Regions from separate parts of the Methylobacterium sp. AC433 genome, predicted to be linked through region 1. Evidence: riboswitches for the same ligand, from Rfam matches in the RefSeq annotation. Region 1 holds a riboswitch; each other region holds the start of a gene.
The links. A riboswitch is a leader RNA that binds a small molecule or an ion and turns the genes downstream of it on or off. The one in region 1 is predicted to bind cobalamin.
Positions count from the first base shown of each region.

Region 1 (4,611 bases):
AGAGCAGGAACGCGGCGAGCAGGGCGAGGCCGAGGGCGGGCGAGGTCGCCGGCAGGCGGGCGGCGAGCGTCGGGCGGAGCAGCCCGGCGAGGGCGCCTCCCAGGAAGGTCAGGATGATCGGATCGGTGCAGAACTCCAGCGTGGTCGAAGCGGACCGCGTGTCGAGCAGCGACTTCTGGGACAGCCCGATTGCGAACAGCGCGAGAAACACCGCGCAGAGCACGATGACCCCCGTCCGCTTCGCGAACAGCAGGCTGAAGGCGAAGATGAGGTAGAACAGCATCTCGTAGTTCAGCGTCCATCCCTGCGGCAGGACGGGCCGGACCTCGCCGAGGGAATTGGTCACCGGCAGGAACAGGAACGACGCGAGGATCTCGTTCATCGGGGGCAGGGGGTGCTTCCGCACGATGGCGAACAGGAGCAGCGCGGTGATGAACCAGTAGAGGGGGATCAGGCGCTGGAAGCGCTTGCGGATGAACGTGGCCGGCGCCCCCCGCCGGCCGAACGAGTCCTGCGACGTCACCATCATCAGGCAGCCGCTGATCGCGAAGAAGGTTTCGACCCCGAGATCGCCGAACATCCACGCGATGCTCTTCAGATCGATGCCGTAGATCTCTTCCGTCACGAAATACAGAAGGATATGATCCATGATCACGAACGACGCGACGAGGCATCGCAGGATCTGAATCGAATAGAGCGGCGTAGGCTTCGATGGCTGGATGGACCGATCGCGGGCACTGCTGCCGGTGTCTTGAATAAGAATCGGTATATTGACCGATAAACTCAAATCCAGGCCCCCGACATCTTGTAGGTCTGTTGCCGGCGCACCAGACAGCGTGACGCTGGATGCCCGGCATAAGCCCTGATCCGGGTCGGGGAAAGCCTCAATATTAGCATTTGGTCGTCCGATCGAGGCCACGATGCCCGATCGTGCCGCATCTCCCTCCGCCGGCGGGGCGGGACGATGGCGGCCCGGCGCGGTCACGCGGGGGCGTGACTCCAGGCGCCGGTGCCCGAGACCCGTGGCTCAGGACGCCGCGGATCGCTCCGGCTCCCGTGCGGCCGCCTTCGATTCGCTGCGGGCGCGCTCGGCGCGCAGCTCCCGCTCGGCCATCAGCCAGAACTCGACTTCGAATCCCTCGGGGCGGTGGTTGCGTTCCCAGATCTCGTGGGCGCGCTCGCGGATCCGCTCGAACGTGATCTCCTCATCGGACATCGTGCTTCCTGCTCCTTCGGTCTCGGTCACAGCGCGCCGCGTCGACGCTGGGCCAACGCTCCAGGGCGGGATTTGTCCCCGGATTCCGGTCGCCCGGCGGCTTTCCCACAGGCGGCCGGCGCCGGCACCCGACGCCGTTTGACCTGCACCCCGGAAACCGCCTAGCTTGAAGGCGACGGTTCCTCTTTATCGAGGATCAAAAGGGAACGCGGTGAGGGTTGCAAACCCGATGCCGCGGCTGCCCCCGCAACTGTAAGCGGCGAGCCCATCATCAACACGTCACTGGGTGCCTTTCGCACCTGGGAAGACGATGAGAGGGCGGTGACCCGCGAGCCAGGAGACCTGCCGTCAGTCGTGGTCACACGCGAAACGCATCGGGCGGGGTGTCCTGGTGGGTGTCGGGGCGGATGCCGTGCGGCATCCGGGCCGGCCTCGTTCGCGGTGACGTGCCACTTCGCGCGACCCGTCGCGTCAGCCGTCCCGTCGATGTCCGTCCTCGCCCGCGCCTCCCGCTTGCCCACGCCCGATCCGGCCGCCCCGCGCGGTCCGGACAGGGCTGTGCCGCGAACGGACCCGCGTCCGGCACCGCTCAGCTATTGTAACGTTATAACATACGCTTTAGCGAGGACGGCTCGTCGGCCCCGGCCGATGCCCGCGCCCTGTCCCGGTTGTCCCATGCCCGTCGCCCAGCCCCGTCTCCACACCGCGAACGACCGATGCGCGCGGCCGGATCGAGCCCCGCCGCTCCGCCGGATCCCGAGATCCCCGCCGGTCCTGCCCCTGGCGGCCCTGCTCGGCGGCCTGCTGCCGATGCCCGCCGCGGCCCAGAGCCGGGAGGTCCCGCCCACCGTGACCCTGGAGACCCTGGAGGTCTCGGGGTCAGGGCGGGGCGGCCCGCCCCCCGCCGAGGGCCTCAACCTGCGCAGCCCCGGCCGCAGCGCCAGCCGTCTCGGCCTGACGCCCCTGGAGACCCCCGCCAGCATCGACGTGATCGCGGGCGAGACCACCCGCCTGCGCGGCCAGAACACGGTCGCCGAGGCCGTCACCCAGAACGCCACCGGCATCACCACGGTGGCGTCGCCCGGCAACGGCAACGGCGCCTTCACGGCCCGGGGCTTCGCCGGCCCGAACTCGATCCAGCAGCTCTACGACGGCACCCGCCTGTTCGTCGGCGCCGGCACCGTGACCTTCCCGTTCGACACCTGGAACGTCGAGCGCATCGAGGTCCTGCGCGGCCCGGCCTCCGTGCTCTACGGCGACGGCGCCATCGGCGGCGTGGTCAACGTGGTGACCAAGAAGCCGGTCTTCACGCCCCTCAACGAGGCCCGCGCCGCAATCGGCTCGGACGGCCTCGCGCGCCTCGCCCTCGATTCCGGCGGCCCCATCGGCGAGGCCCTGGCCTATCGCCTGAACATCAGCGGCAACCGCGCCGAGGGCTGGGTCTCGCCGGACGGGAGCTTCCGCAACCTCGCGGTCTCGGGCGCCCTGACCCTGCAGGCGACCCCCGACCTCGCCGTCACCCTGAGCCATGATTTCGGCTACCAGGAACCGGCCCGCTACTGGGGCACGCCCCTCGTCGACGGGCGCATCCGCGACGCCATCCGGTTCAACAACTACAACGTCCGCGACGCGCAGATCCTTTGGACCGACAACTGGACCCAGCTGCGCACCGAATGGAGCCCGAGCGCCGACGTCACCATCCGCAACACCGCCTACCGGCTCCAGAGCCGGCGCCAGTGGCGGGACGTCGAGCAATATGCGTTCAACCGGGACACCGGGCGGATCGACCGCTCGGACTACATCGAGATCTACCACAGCCAGGAGCAGGTCGGGAACCGCCTCGATGCCACGTTCCGGGGCACCCTGTTCGGGTTCCGCAACGAATTCCTGGCCGGGTTCGACGTGAACCACATCGCCTTCCGGCACACCAACAACTTCGCCTCCGACGGGGGCGGGCTCGTCACGAGCGTCGATCCCTTCGCCTATGATCCCGGCCTGTTCCCGGCCGATGGCCGCGCCACACCCGCCTACGCCACCAGCACGCGCCAGGCCTCGGTCTTCGCCGAGAACCGGCTGATCCTGTCCGACCAGGTCTCCCTGCTGGCGGGCGTGCGCTATGACGCGCCGGTGCTGCACCGGACCAACCTCGTCACCGGCGCCGCCTTCGACCGGGATTTCCAGGCGCTGAGCTACCGCTTCGGCGCCGTCTACAATCCGACGCCGCGGCTGGCGCTCTACGCGCAATACGCCACCGCCACCGATCCCGTCGCGAGCCTGATCTCGCTCTCGCAGAGCCTGGCCAACTTCCGGCTCTCCACCGGCGAGCAGGTGGAGGTCGGCGCCAAGGGCGTGACCTGGGACGGCCGGGCGGAGTGGACGCTGGCCGGCTACCGCATCGTCAAGGACAACCTGATCTCGACGGTGCCGGGCCAGCCGACGCTCTCGACCCAGGTCGGCCGGCAATCCTCCCTCGGCGTGGAGGCGGCCCTGAGCCTGCACCTCGCCGAGGCCTGGCGCATCGACGCCAACCTGGCGCTGCTGCACGCCCAGTACGACGACTTCAACCAGGCGGTCGGCGGCGCGGTGGTGTCCTATGCCGGGCGCCAGCCCACCGACGTGCCCGAGCGCGTCGGCAACCTGTGGGTCAACTGGACCTTCGCCCCGGCCTGGGAGGCGCGAATCGGCCTGCAGCACGTGGGCGAAACCTTCAGCGACTTCGGCAACCAGGCCCCGCGCCCGACCTACACCCTGGTCAATGCCGGGCTCGACCATCAGGTGACCCCGGCGTCCCGGCTGTCCCTGCGCGCCTACAACCTGTTCGACACGGTCTACGCGATCAGCGGCAACGCCGTGAACGGGGTCGGCACCAACTGGCTGCTGGGCCGGCCGCGCTCCGTCGAGCTGGCCTACAGCGTGCGGTTCTGATGCGGCTCAAATCCCTGAAGCGCTGGCTGATCCTCGGCCATCGCTGGCTCGGCATCGCCACGGGGCTGTTCCTCGCCGCCTGGGTGCTGTCGGGACTGGTGATGCTCTACGTGGCGTTCCCGGCCCTGACCGAGGCCGAGCGCCTGTCCCGCCTCGCGCCGATCGCCTTCGACCGGGTCCGGCTCGGCCCGGACGAGGCCCTGGCCCGGGCCGGGCTCGACCCGGCCCCGGGCGGCCTCTCCCTGTCCATGAGGGCCGGGGCGCCGGTCTATCAGGTCACCGCGCGCGACGGCGCCCGGCACACGCTCTCGGCCGAGACCGGGCAGGCCCTCGGCCCCTTCGACGCGGCGGCGGCCCTGGCCCCGTTCGGGCCGGACGCCACCGTGCGGACGGTGAGCCGCGACCAGTGGACGGTGCGGGACCGCTACGACCCGCTGCGCCCCTTCCACGTGGTGGCGCTGGGGGACGCG
Region 1 is NZ_CEEDBN010000019.1:2,752-7,362, forward strand. It holds gene AC0IWM_RS20745 (acyltransferase family protein) at 1-985, opposite strand, end outside; gene AC0IWM_RS20750 (DUF2934 domain-containing protein) at 1,028-1,216, opposite strand; cobalamin riboswitch at 1,376-1,580, shown strand; gene AC0IWM_RS20755 (TonB-dependent receptor) at 2,027-4,141, shown strand; gene AC0IWM_RS20760 (PepSY domain-containing protein) at 4,141-4,611, shown strand, end outside.

Region 2 (4,611 bases), on a different contig from region 1:
GGTGGGCGATGCGGGCGCCCACGCCCTGGACCACGAGCCGCATCGGCTTGCCGGTCACCTCGGCGAAGCCCTTGATGCGCAGCACGCCCTCGGTCTCGGCGGCGCGGGCGACGCGGATCGCGAGGTCCTCGGCGGAGGCCGCGGCCGCCACCGGCAGCGCCACCGAGTCGAAGTCGTCGTGGTCGTGGTCCTCGCCCTCGCCGTGGTGGGAGGGGCGCGCGTCGAGGTCGTCCTCGGCCGCGGCCTCGATCCCCAGGATCACGCGCGGGTCGAGGCGGCCGTGCTCGGCCTCCACCATCTTCACCGCGCGGGGCAGGTGCCCGGCCACCTCGGCGCGGACCTTGGCGCGCCCGGCCTCGTCGAGGAGGTCGGTCTTGTTCATCACCACGAGGTCCGCACAGAGGAGCTGGTCCTCGAACACCTCCTCCAGGGGATTGTCGTGATCGACGCTGGCGTCGTCCGCGCGCTGGGCGGCCAGCGCCGCCGGATCGTCGGCGAAGAAGCCGGCGGCCACGGCGGGACCGTCGATGACCGCGACCACGCCGTCCACCGTCACGCGCGAGCGGATCGCCGGCCACTGGAAGGCCTGGACCAGGGGCTTCGGCAGGGCGAGGCCCGAGGTCTCGATGAGGATGTGCTCGGGCGGATCGGCCCGGTCGAGGAGCTTGTTCAGGGCCGGCACGAAGTCGTCCGCCACGGTGCAGCAGATGCAGCCGTTGGCGAGCTCGACGATATCCTCGTCCCCGCAGCCCTCAATGCCGCAGGCGGCCAGGAACGAGCCGTCGAAGCCGATATCGCCGAACTCGTTGACGATGATGGCGAGGCGCCGCCCGTTGGCGTTCTCCACGAGGTGGCGCACCAGGGTGGTCTTGCCGGCCCCGAGGAAGCCGGTGACGATGGTGCAGGGGATCTTGGCGACGAGGGTCATTCGGCGGCGTCCGGATGGGGGGGCGCCGCGACGGGCGGCGAGGGAGCGGGGAACGGCGGGATGCGGGCGACGACGCCCTTGCGGAATTCCTGGGGCCTCGCCTTCCACGGCACGATGCCGTCCGGCGTCTCGGCATAGAGGGCGAGGCCGTCCAGGATGGTGGCGGCGGATTCCACCGGGTCGAGGTCGCCGTAGACGTAGGTCCAGCGCCCCTGCGACGCCACCGCCACCGTGCAGGGCCGCTTGCAGACCGAGAGGCATTCGACGCTCTCGACCGCGATGCCGGGGTGGCCGCCGGCGCTCACGGCCTCCTGGAGGGCGGCGAGCAGCCGCGCGCCGGCGCGCGGCTCCGACGCGTCGCCCGCCGCCCGGCAGGTGGCGCAGACGTAGAGGGTGACGGGCGCGGCGGTCTCGGGCTCAGGCATGAACGGCCCGGCTCCGGCCGAACAGGCCCCAGGCCCAGCCATAGGCCAGCCCGATCACCGCCCAGAACACGAAGGCGATGCCCAGCGAGCGCGCGGCGAACTGCGCCGCGTAGGAGGCCGGCAGGTTCGAGGCGGCGTGGCTCGCCTCCGGCGCGCCCGCGAGATGCGGCGCGACGAGGAGGACGATGCCGCCCGCGATGGTGATCGGCGCCCGCCGGATCGCGATGAGATACAGCCCCATGGCGGTGGCCGCGGCGGTCATCACCCACCAGAACTGGCGGTCGGCCAGGGGCGCGGCCTCCATGCCGGGCAGTTCCGGCGCGAGGCCGAGGGCGGGGGCCAGCGCCACCGCGAGGAAGCCCCCGATGGCGAAGCGCAGGCCCGTCTCGGGGTTGGGCTCGCGGTTGCAGGCCAGCAGGACGGCGCCGAGCAGGAGCGCGTAGCCGACGCCGCCCACCAGGGTGGCGAGCGCCGTGAAGGCCATGCGGGGCAGGCCGGGGCCGGGCTGCCAGTCGGGCGCGACCTCGCCGCCCGCCACCGAAGGATCCTTGGTGCCGTGATCGTGCCCACCGTGCACCCGCACGATCAGCGCGGCGGACGACAGCAGGGCCGGTTCAGCGGTGGAGGCCTGCGTCTCGTAGCGCTCGGCCGCGATGATGAGCGGCGAGGTGAGCGCGAGCTGCAGGACCGTCGCGACGACAGCCGCGAGGAAGCCGGCGACCAGGGCCGCCGACACGAGCCGGATGATCATGGGGGTGTCTGCCTTAAGCGGATGCGCTCAGTGGCAGGGGAAGTTCTGGCTGTGCCGGAAGTCGTGGGCCGCGTTGTGCAGCGCCATCGCGGGGGCGAAGCCCGCCATGAACACGAGGCCGAGGCCGAGGAAGGCGGCCACGAGCACGGCGCCGAGGCGCTCGTTGGTGCGGGTGCCGGTCAGGACGAGGGTGTTGGTCGACATCGCGTTCATCTCCTGGCCGCCCCGCCGGCGGCCGTCATCGAGCGGGTGGGACGATGGTCCCCTCTGGACGGCAGGTCTCCTGGCTCGCGGGTCGCTGGTCCTGCCGCCTTCCCGGATCGCTCCAGTGGCCGATGGCAGTCCCGTCTCCGCTCACAGTTGCGGGGGCAGCCGCGGTTTCAGGGTCGCCCCCTCACCGCATTCCCTTTTCACCCCGTTCCCGGGGCACCGTCCGATCCACGCTTCTACGCGGTTGCCGATCCGCTGACAACGCGACCCCGGCGGGTTTCCCGCCTTTGACCTCGAGCCCCGATTTCGGGCACAGCATTCCGCATGCCCCACCCCACGCCCCGAATGACCCTCGTGCTCGGCGGCGCGCGCTCGGGCAAGAGCGCCCACGCCGAGGCGCTGATCGAGGCGTCCCCTCGACCCTGGCTCTACCTCGCCACCGCCCGGGCCTGGGACGACGAGATGCGCGAGCGCATCGCGCTCCACCGCGCCCGCCGCCCGGACGGCTGGATCACGCAGGACGTGCCCCTCGCCTTGGCCGAGGCGGTCGCCGCCGCGACCGGGCCGGTGCTCGTCGATTGCCTGACCCTCTGGCTCACCAACCTGATCCTGTCCGAGGCCGACCTGGAGGCCGCCACCGCCGCGCTGCTCGCGGCCTGCGCGGCGGCTCCCGGCCCGGTGGTCCTGGTCGGCAGCGAGGTCGGCCTCGGGATCGTGCCGGACAACGCGCTCGCCCGCCGTTTTCGCGACGCCGCCGGGCGCCTGCACCAGCGCCTCGCGGCGCAGGCGGACCGCGTGGTGCTCACGGTGGCGGGCCTTCCCCTGATCGTGAAACCCCAACCCGGAGCCACCCCATGACGGACGCCGAACGCCATCGCGAGAAGATGGAGAAGCGCAAGGCCGTGCAGGACGCCGAGGTCGCGGAGAAGACGATCGAGAAGGGTCTCCTCATCGTCAATACCGGCCCGGGCAAGGGCAAGACCACGGCGGCTCTCGGGTTGATGCTGCGGGCGCTCGGCCACGGCTGGCGGGTCGGCGTGGTGCAGTTCATCAAGGGGGCCTGGGACACGGGCGAGAAGCACGCGCTGAAGGCCTTCGGCGATCGGATCGACTGGCACACCCTCGGCGAGGGCTTCACCTGGGAGACCCAGGACAAGGCCCGCGACATCGCCGCTGCCGAGCATGCCTGGGCCAAGGCCCTCGACCTGATGGCCGACCCGACGATCCGCCTCGTGGTGCTGGACGAGCTCAACATCGCGCTGCGCTACGACTACCTGGACCTCGACGCCGTGGTGGCAGTTTTCCGGGCGCGCCGGCCGGACCTCCACGTCATCGTCACGGGGCGCAACGCCAAGCCGGCCCTGATCGAGGCCGCCGACCTCGTCACCGAGATGGGCAGCGTGAAGCACCACTTCGCCGCCGGGGTGAAGGCGCAGGAGGGGATCGAGTTCTGATGCGGGTGGCCATGGTTGCGGTCGCGCTGTCCACGCTGACGGGACCCCACGGGCTCCGCGCCGATCCCGCGCCGGCCTGGCCCGCCACCTATCTCGGCCGCGTCGAGGCCCTGGCGGTGATGGAAGGGCTGAACGCCCGGCTGCTCGCCAGCCGCTCCGCCACCGCGACCCTCGAAGGGTGGTGCGCCGAGCATGGGATGGCCGCCACGCCCCGGCTCGCGGCGAACCTGCAGCGCGGGGTGGACAAGCCGGCCTCGGACGAGACCCGGCAGCGCCTGAATGCCGGCTCGGACACGGTCCTCCGCTACCGTCAGGTGAGGCTCGCCTGCGGCGATCACGTCCTGTCGGAGGCGGACAACTGGTACGTGCCGGAACGCCTGACGCCGGAGATGAACCGCCTTCTCGAGACGACCGACACGCCGTTCGGCCGGGCGGTCCAGGCCCTCGGCACGACGCGGCAGACCGTCGGTGCGGAGTTCCTGTGGCAGCCCCTGCCGCTAGGGTGGGAGCAGGCGCCGCCCCCGGCGGCGACCTGCGGCGCCCTCGCGATCCCCGACCACCTGTTCCGGCACCGGGCCGTGCTGTTCACGGCGGAGCGGGTGCCGTTCGCGGAGGTCGTCGAGACCTACGGCGCCGCCGTCCTGGCCTTCCATCGCGCCGCGCGGCCGGCCGATCCGGCCTGCGCCGCGCCCCCGTCGGAGCGGCCTCGGCCATGACCCGCGCCATCATGATCCAGGGCACCGGCTCGGATGTCGGCAAGTCGCTGATCGTGGCCGGTCTGTGCCGGGTCTTCGCGCGGCGCGGGCTCGCCGTGCGGCCCTTCAAGCCGCAGAACATGTCGAA
Region 2 is NZ_CEEDBN010000002.1:134,397-139,007, forward strand. It holds gene cobW (cobalamin biosynthesis protein CobW) at 1-928, opposite strand, end outside; gene AC0IWM_RS04160 (DUF1636 family protein) at 925-1,353, opposite strand; gene AC0IWM_RS04165 (CbtA family protein) at 1,346-2,104, opposite strand; gene AC0IWM_RS04170 (CbtB domain-containing protein) at 2,132-2,308, opposite strand; cobalamin riboswitch at 2,361-2,553, opposite strand; gene cobU (bifunctional adenosylcobinamide kinase/adenosylcobinamide-phosphate guanylyltransferase) at 2,639-3,172, shown strand; gene cobO (cob(I)yrinic acid a,c-diamide adenosyltransferase) at 3,169-3,768, shown strand; gene AC0IWM_RS04185 (hypothetical protein) at 3,768-4,484, shown strand; gene AC0IWM_RS04190 (cobyric acid synthase) at 4,481-4,611, shown strand, end outside.
Region 2: it holds a riboswitch for cobalamin, as region 1 does, so the genes downstream of both, AC0IWM_RS04170 (CbtB domain-containing protein) here and AC0IWM_RS20755 (TonB-dependent receptor) in region 1, are expected to answer to the same signal.

Region 3 (4,611 bases), on a different contig from region 1:
GCCCGCAGGTCGCGCTCGACCTCGTCGACGAGGCCACCGGCGCGCGCCGCCGCGACCGCTACGACGCGGTGATCCTGGCCACCGGCTATCGGCGCGACCGGGTCCAGTCCCTGATGCCGGCCCTGGAGCCCTACCTCGCGGACGGGGGCGTCGATCGCGATTACCGCCTGCGGACCCGGCCCGGCTTCGAGCCGGCCATCTACCTGCAGGGTTTCAGCGAGGAGAGCCACGGCCTGAGCGACACCCTGCTTTCCATCCTGGTGGTTCGCGGGCAGGAGATCGCGCAAGCGCTGCTGAAGGACGCTCCCCAGGCCCGCGCCTCGGCCTGATCCCGCCCCGCCCGACCTCACGCCTCGACGGACCATCCCGGATGATCGCCACGGCCATTCCACCCGCCGATGCCCCCGGGGCCGTCCCGCCGGCGGGGGACGCGGTGGGCTACCGGCTCGATGGGGTGTCGTTCGCGGTGCCCGGGCGCCAGCTCCTCGCCCCCCTCACCCTCGACCTGCCGAGCCGGGGCGTCGTCGGCCTCGTGGGGCATAACGGCTCCGGCAAATCGACCCTGATCAAGCTGCTGGGCCGCCAGCAGCGCCCCAGCGGGGGCCGCATCAGCTTCCGGGGCCGCGCCCTCGATGCCTGGGGCGACCGGGCCTTCGCGCGCGCCGTCGCCTACCTGCCGCAGGCGACGCCCCAGGCGCCGGGATTGCTGGTGCGCGAGCTCGTCGCCATGGGTCGCTATCCCTGGCACGGAGCCCTGGGGCGGGTCGGTGCCGCCGACCGCCGGATGGTCACCGAGGCGATGTCCCTCACCGACACGGAGGCCTTCGCCGAGCGTCTCGTCGACAGCCTCTCGGGGGGCGAGCGCCAGCGGGTCTGGCTCGCCATGCTGGTGGCGCAGGATGCCGGCTGCCTCCTCCTCGACGAGCCGATCTCGGCCCTCGACGTCGCGCATCAGGTCGACGTGATGGCCCTGGTCCGGCGGCTCGCCGACGCGCGCGGCGTCACGGTGCTGGTGGTCCTGCACGACATCAACTTGGCGGCGCGCTACTGCGACGAGATCCTCGCCCTCCACGGCGGGCGCCTCATTCGGCGCGGCTCTCCGGACGACCTCCTCACGCCGGAATCCCTCGAAGCCATCTACGGGATCCGCATGGGGATCTTCCGGCACCCGGACAGCGACGTGCCCATCAGCTTCACGCGGTGAAGCCCGCAATCGCCGGTGACGGCGGGACGGGCTCGAGGTCCCGGCGCGGAGACCGAAGCGCGTGCCTCCAGCGCGACGCCGGCTCCTCCCTGGCCTTGCGGCCGGAGCACATCCGCCCTGTGCGACCCTCCGACCTTGCCGAGCACCGCACGGCTCACGGGCGCCGGTACCGGATGCGGACGGTCAGCGCAGCGTCCACCCGTGGGCCTGGCGATCCGGATCCGTCGCAGGCTCCGGGAGCCCGTCCGATCCATCCCCTCGGCGGCGCTGCCCAGGGGGGCTCGGCTCATGGCCAAGGTGTTTCGCGCGTGGGCTCCGTATCGAGGCTGGATTCCGTCCGCCTTCGCACGTCTTCGTGCCCGGCCGATGTCCGGATCGCGAGACGCCGCGTGGATGTCGGGGCGCGTCCCGACGGTCCGCTTCGAGGCGAAGAAGTCGAGATGCGGACGCCGAGGAGCCCTGAGCCAATCGTCGTGAGCGCCGGCATGTCACCGTCGAAGCACATGCGATGGGAAAGCCTCGGAGTGCCATTGACGGCGAACCGCCTCTTCGGGCTCCTTGTCCTCGACGGTTCCTCCCCGGAGGATCAAAAGGGAACGCGGTGAGGGTTGCAAACCCGATGCCGCGGCTGCCCCCGCAACTGTGAGCGGCGAGCCCATCATCAACACGTCACTGGGTGCCTCGGCACCTGGGAAGACGATGAGAGGGCGGTGACCCGCGAGCCAGGAGACCTGCCGTCAGTCGTGGTCACACGCGAAACGCGCTGGGCGGGGTGCCCCGGCGGGTGCGGGAGCATGCGCGTCGCGCGTGCTTCGGCCTCGTTCGCGGTGACGTGCCACTGCCGAGGCCGTCCGTCTTGTCCCGTCGTCCATCGAATCCGTTTTGGCCCGCCCTGGTGTTGACCTGTGCGATCCCCTCCGTCGTCGCGGCCCAGGGGGCGCGCTCCGGCGAGACCGCCGTGGTGCTCGACGCGCTCTCGGTCGAGGGCACCTTCACCGCCACGCCGACCTATCGGGTGCCCGAGCTCTACAGCGGGACCAAGACGGTGACGCCGCGTCGCGACGTGCCGCAGCAGGTGGACGTGGTGCCCCGCGAAGTCCTGGTCGACACCGCCGCGACCCGGGTCGAGCGCGCCCTCGACTACGTGCCGGGGGTGGGCAAGCAGAACGATTTCGGCGCCCAGAACCTCGCCCTCTACTCGGTGCGGGGCTTCGCCACCCAGGACATCTTCCAGAATGGCTTCAACATCGCCCGCGGCTACAACGGCGCGCCGGACACCCAGAACGTCCAGTCCATCGAGGTCCTGAAGGGCCCGGCCGGTGCCCTCTACGGCCGCAGCGACCCGGGCGGCACGGTCAACATCCTGACCAAGCAGCCCGTGGCCCGGCCCTTCGTGGAGATGGGCACGCTGTTCGGCAGCTTCGGCACCGCCCGCACGACGGTGGATGCCGGCGGCGCACTGAGCGAGGACGGCAGCGTTCTCTATCGCTTCAACGGCGTGCTCGCCCGCCAGGACAGCTTTCGCGACTTCGTCGACGGCGACCGCGTGCTGGTCGCGCCCGTGGTGAGCTGGCAGGTGACGCCCGACACCAAGATCACCGTCGAAGCCCAGTACCTGCGCAACCGCCAGACCTTCGACCGCGGCACGGTCTCGGTGAACAATCGCCTCGGTCTCGTGCCACGCTCCCGCTTCTTCGGTGAGCCGGGCGACGATTCCGTGTCGGAGAGCGCTCTGCTGCAGGTCCGGCTGGAGCACGCCTTCAACACCGACTGGCAGCTGCGGGTCGCCGGCCACTTCAACACCGGCAGCCTCACGGGCCCGCAGACTGGTGCGACCGGCATCCTCGACGATGGCCGCACGCTCCTGCGCGAGTTCCGCCGGCACGACTTCACCTGGGGTGTCGCCATCGGCCAGGCCGAACTCGTCGGCCGCTTCGAGACCGGGCCCTTCGCCCACACCCTGCTGCTCGGCCTGGAGCACGAGCGCTACAACAGCACCGAGAACCTGCAGCGCTCGACCCCGCGCCTCGACCCCTTCGCCCTCGACCTGTTCGATCCCGTCTACGGACAGGCCAAGCCCCCCTTCACGCGTCGCTACAGCGCCAGCGAGAACGTCGGCAACACGGCCGTCTATCTCCAGGACCAGGTCGCCCTGAGCCCGGAATGGAAGCTGCTGCTGGGCAACCGGACCGACTTCTACAACCAGACCTTCCGGGACAAGGTCGCGGACGAGCGGACCGAGCAGGACCGCACCGGCTTCTCGCCGCGGGCCGGCCTGGTCTACCAGCCGCTGTCGTTCCTTTCCCTCTACGGCAACGTCGCCGCCTCGTTCCGCCCCAACACCGGCTTCGACAGCGCTTCCCGGCCCTTCGCGCCCGAGACCGGGTTCGCCTACGAGGTCGGGGCCAAGCTCGACCTCTTCGACGGCCTGAGCGTCACGGCGGCCGCCTTCCACATCGAGAAGCAGAACGTGCTGACCACCGACCCGGCGGACTTCTTCTTCCAGATCGCCGCCGGCGCCGTGCGCAGCCGGGGCTTCGACGTCAGCCTCGTCGGGCAGGTCACGCCGGAGTTCCGGGTGATCGGCGGCTACGCCTTCATCGATGCGGCGGTCACCCGCGACGCGGTCCTGCGGGTGGGCTCGCCGCTCCTCGACATCCCGCGCCACAGCGGCTCCCTGCTCGGCATCTACGAGGTTCAGGCCGGCGACTGGAAGGGCTTCGGCATCGGCGGCGGGTTCCGGGCCGTCGGCTCGCGCCTCGGCGACAGCGGCAACGAGCGCTTCCGCCTGCCGGGCTACGTCCTGACGGACGCGCTGGCCTACTACCGCTACGGGAACCTGCGCTTCGGGATCAACGTCGACAACATCTTCGACGAGACCTATTACGAGCGCTCCTACAACAGCTTCTGGGTCGGCGTCGGCGAACCGCGTCGGGTCACCGTCAGCATCACGGCACGGTTCTGATGGCCGAGCGCGCTCCGACGACCCGCCCGCTCTCGGGGGACCGCATCGTCTCGATCGATGCCCTGCGCGGCCTCGTCATGCTGCTCATGCTCGTCGACCACGTGCGGGAGTTCGTCTACCTGCATGCCCAGGTCCGCGATCCCATGGACCTCGCCGTGACCCCGCCCGATCTCGCGCTGACGCGGCTGACCTCGCATCTCTGCGCCCCGGTCTTCATCCTGCTCACCGGCCTCTCGGCCAGCCTCTACGCCCGGAAGCACGGCAACCGGCGTGCGGCCAGCGCCTTCCTGCTCAAGCGCGGCCTCCTGCTGATCCTCCTCGAGGTGACGCTGGTCAGCCTCGCCTGGACCCGAAGCCTGACGCCGCCGATCCTCTACCTTCAGGTGATCTGGGCCATCGGCCTCAGCATGGTGGCGCTGGCCGCCCTGCTCTGGCTGCCCCG
Region 3 is NZ_CEEDBN010000007.1:231,771-236,381, reverse strand. It holds gene AC0IWM_RS13120 (lysine N(6)-hydroxylase/L-ornithine N(5)-oxygenase family protein) at 1-329, shown strand, start outside; gene AC0IWM_RS13115 (ATP-binding cassette domain-containing protein) at 371-1,204, shown strand; cobalamin riboswitch at 1,756-1,957, shown strand; gene AC0IWM_RS13110 (TonB-dependent siderophore receptor) at 2,100-4,169, shown strand; gene AC0IWM_RS13105 (acetyltransferase domain-containing protein) at 4,169-4,611, shown strand, end outside.
Region 3: it holds a riboswitch for cobalamin, as region 1 does, so the genes downstream of both, AC0IWM_RS13110 (TonB-dependent siderophore receptor) here and AC0IWM_RS20755 (TonB-dependent receptor) in region 1, are expected to answer to the same signal.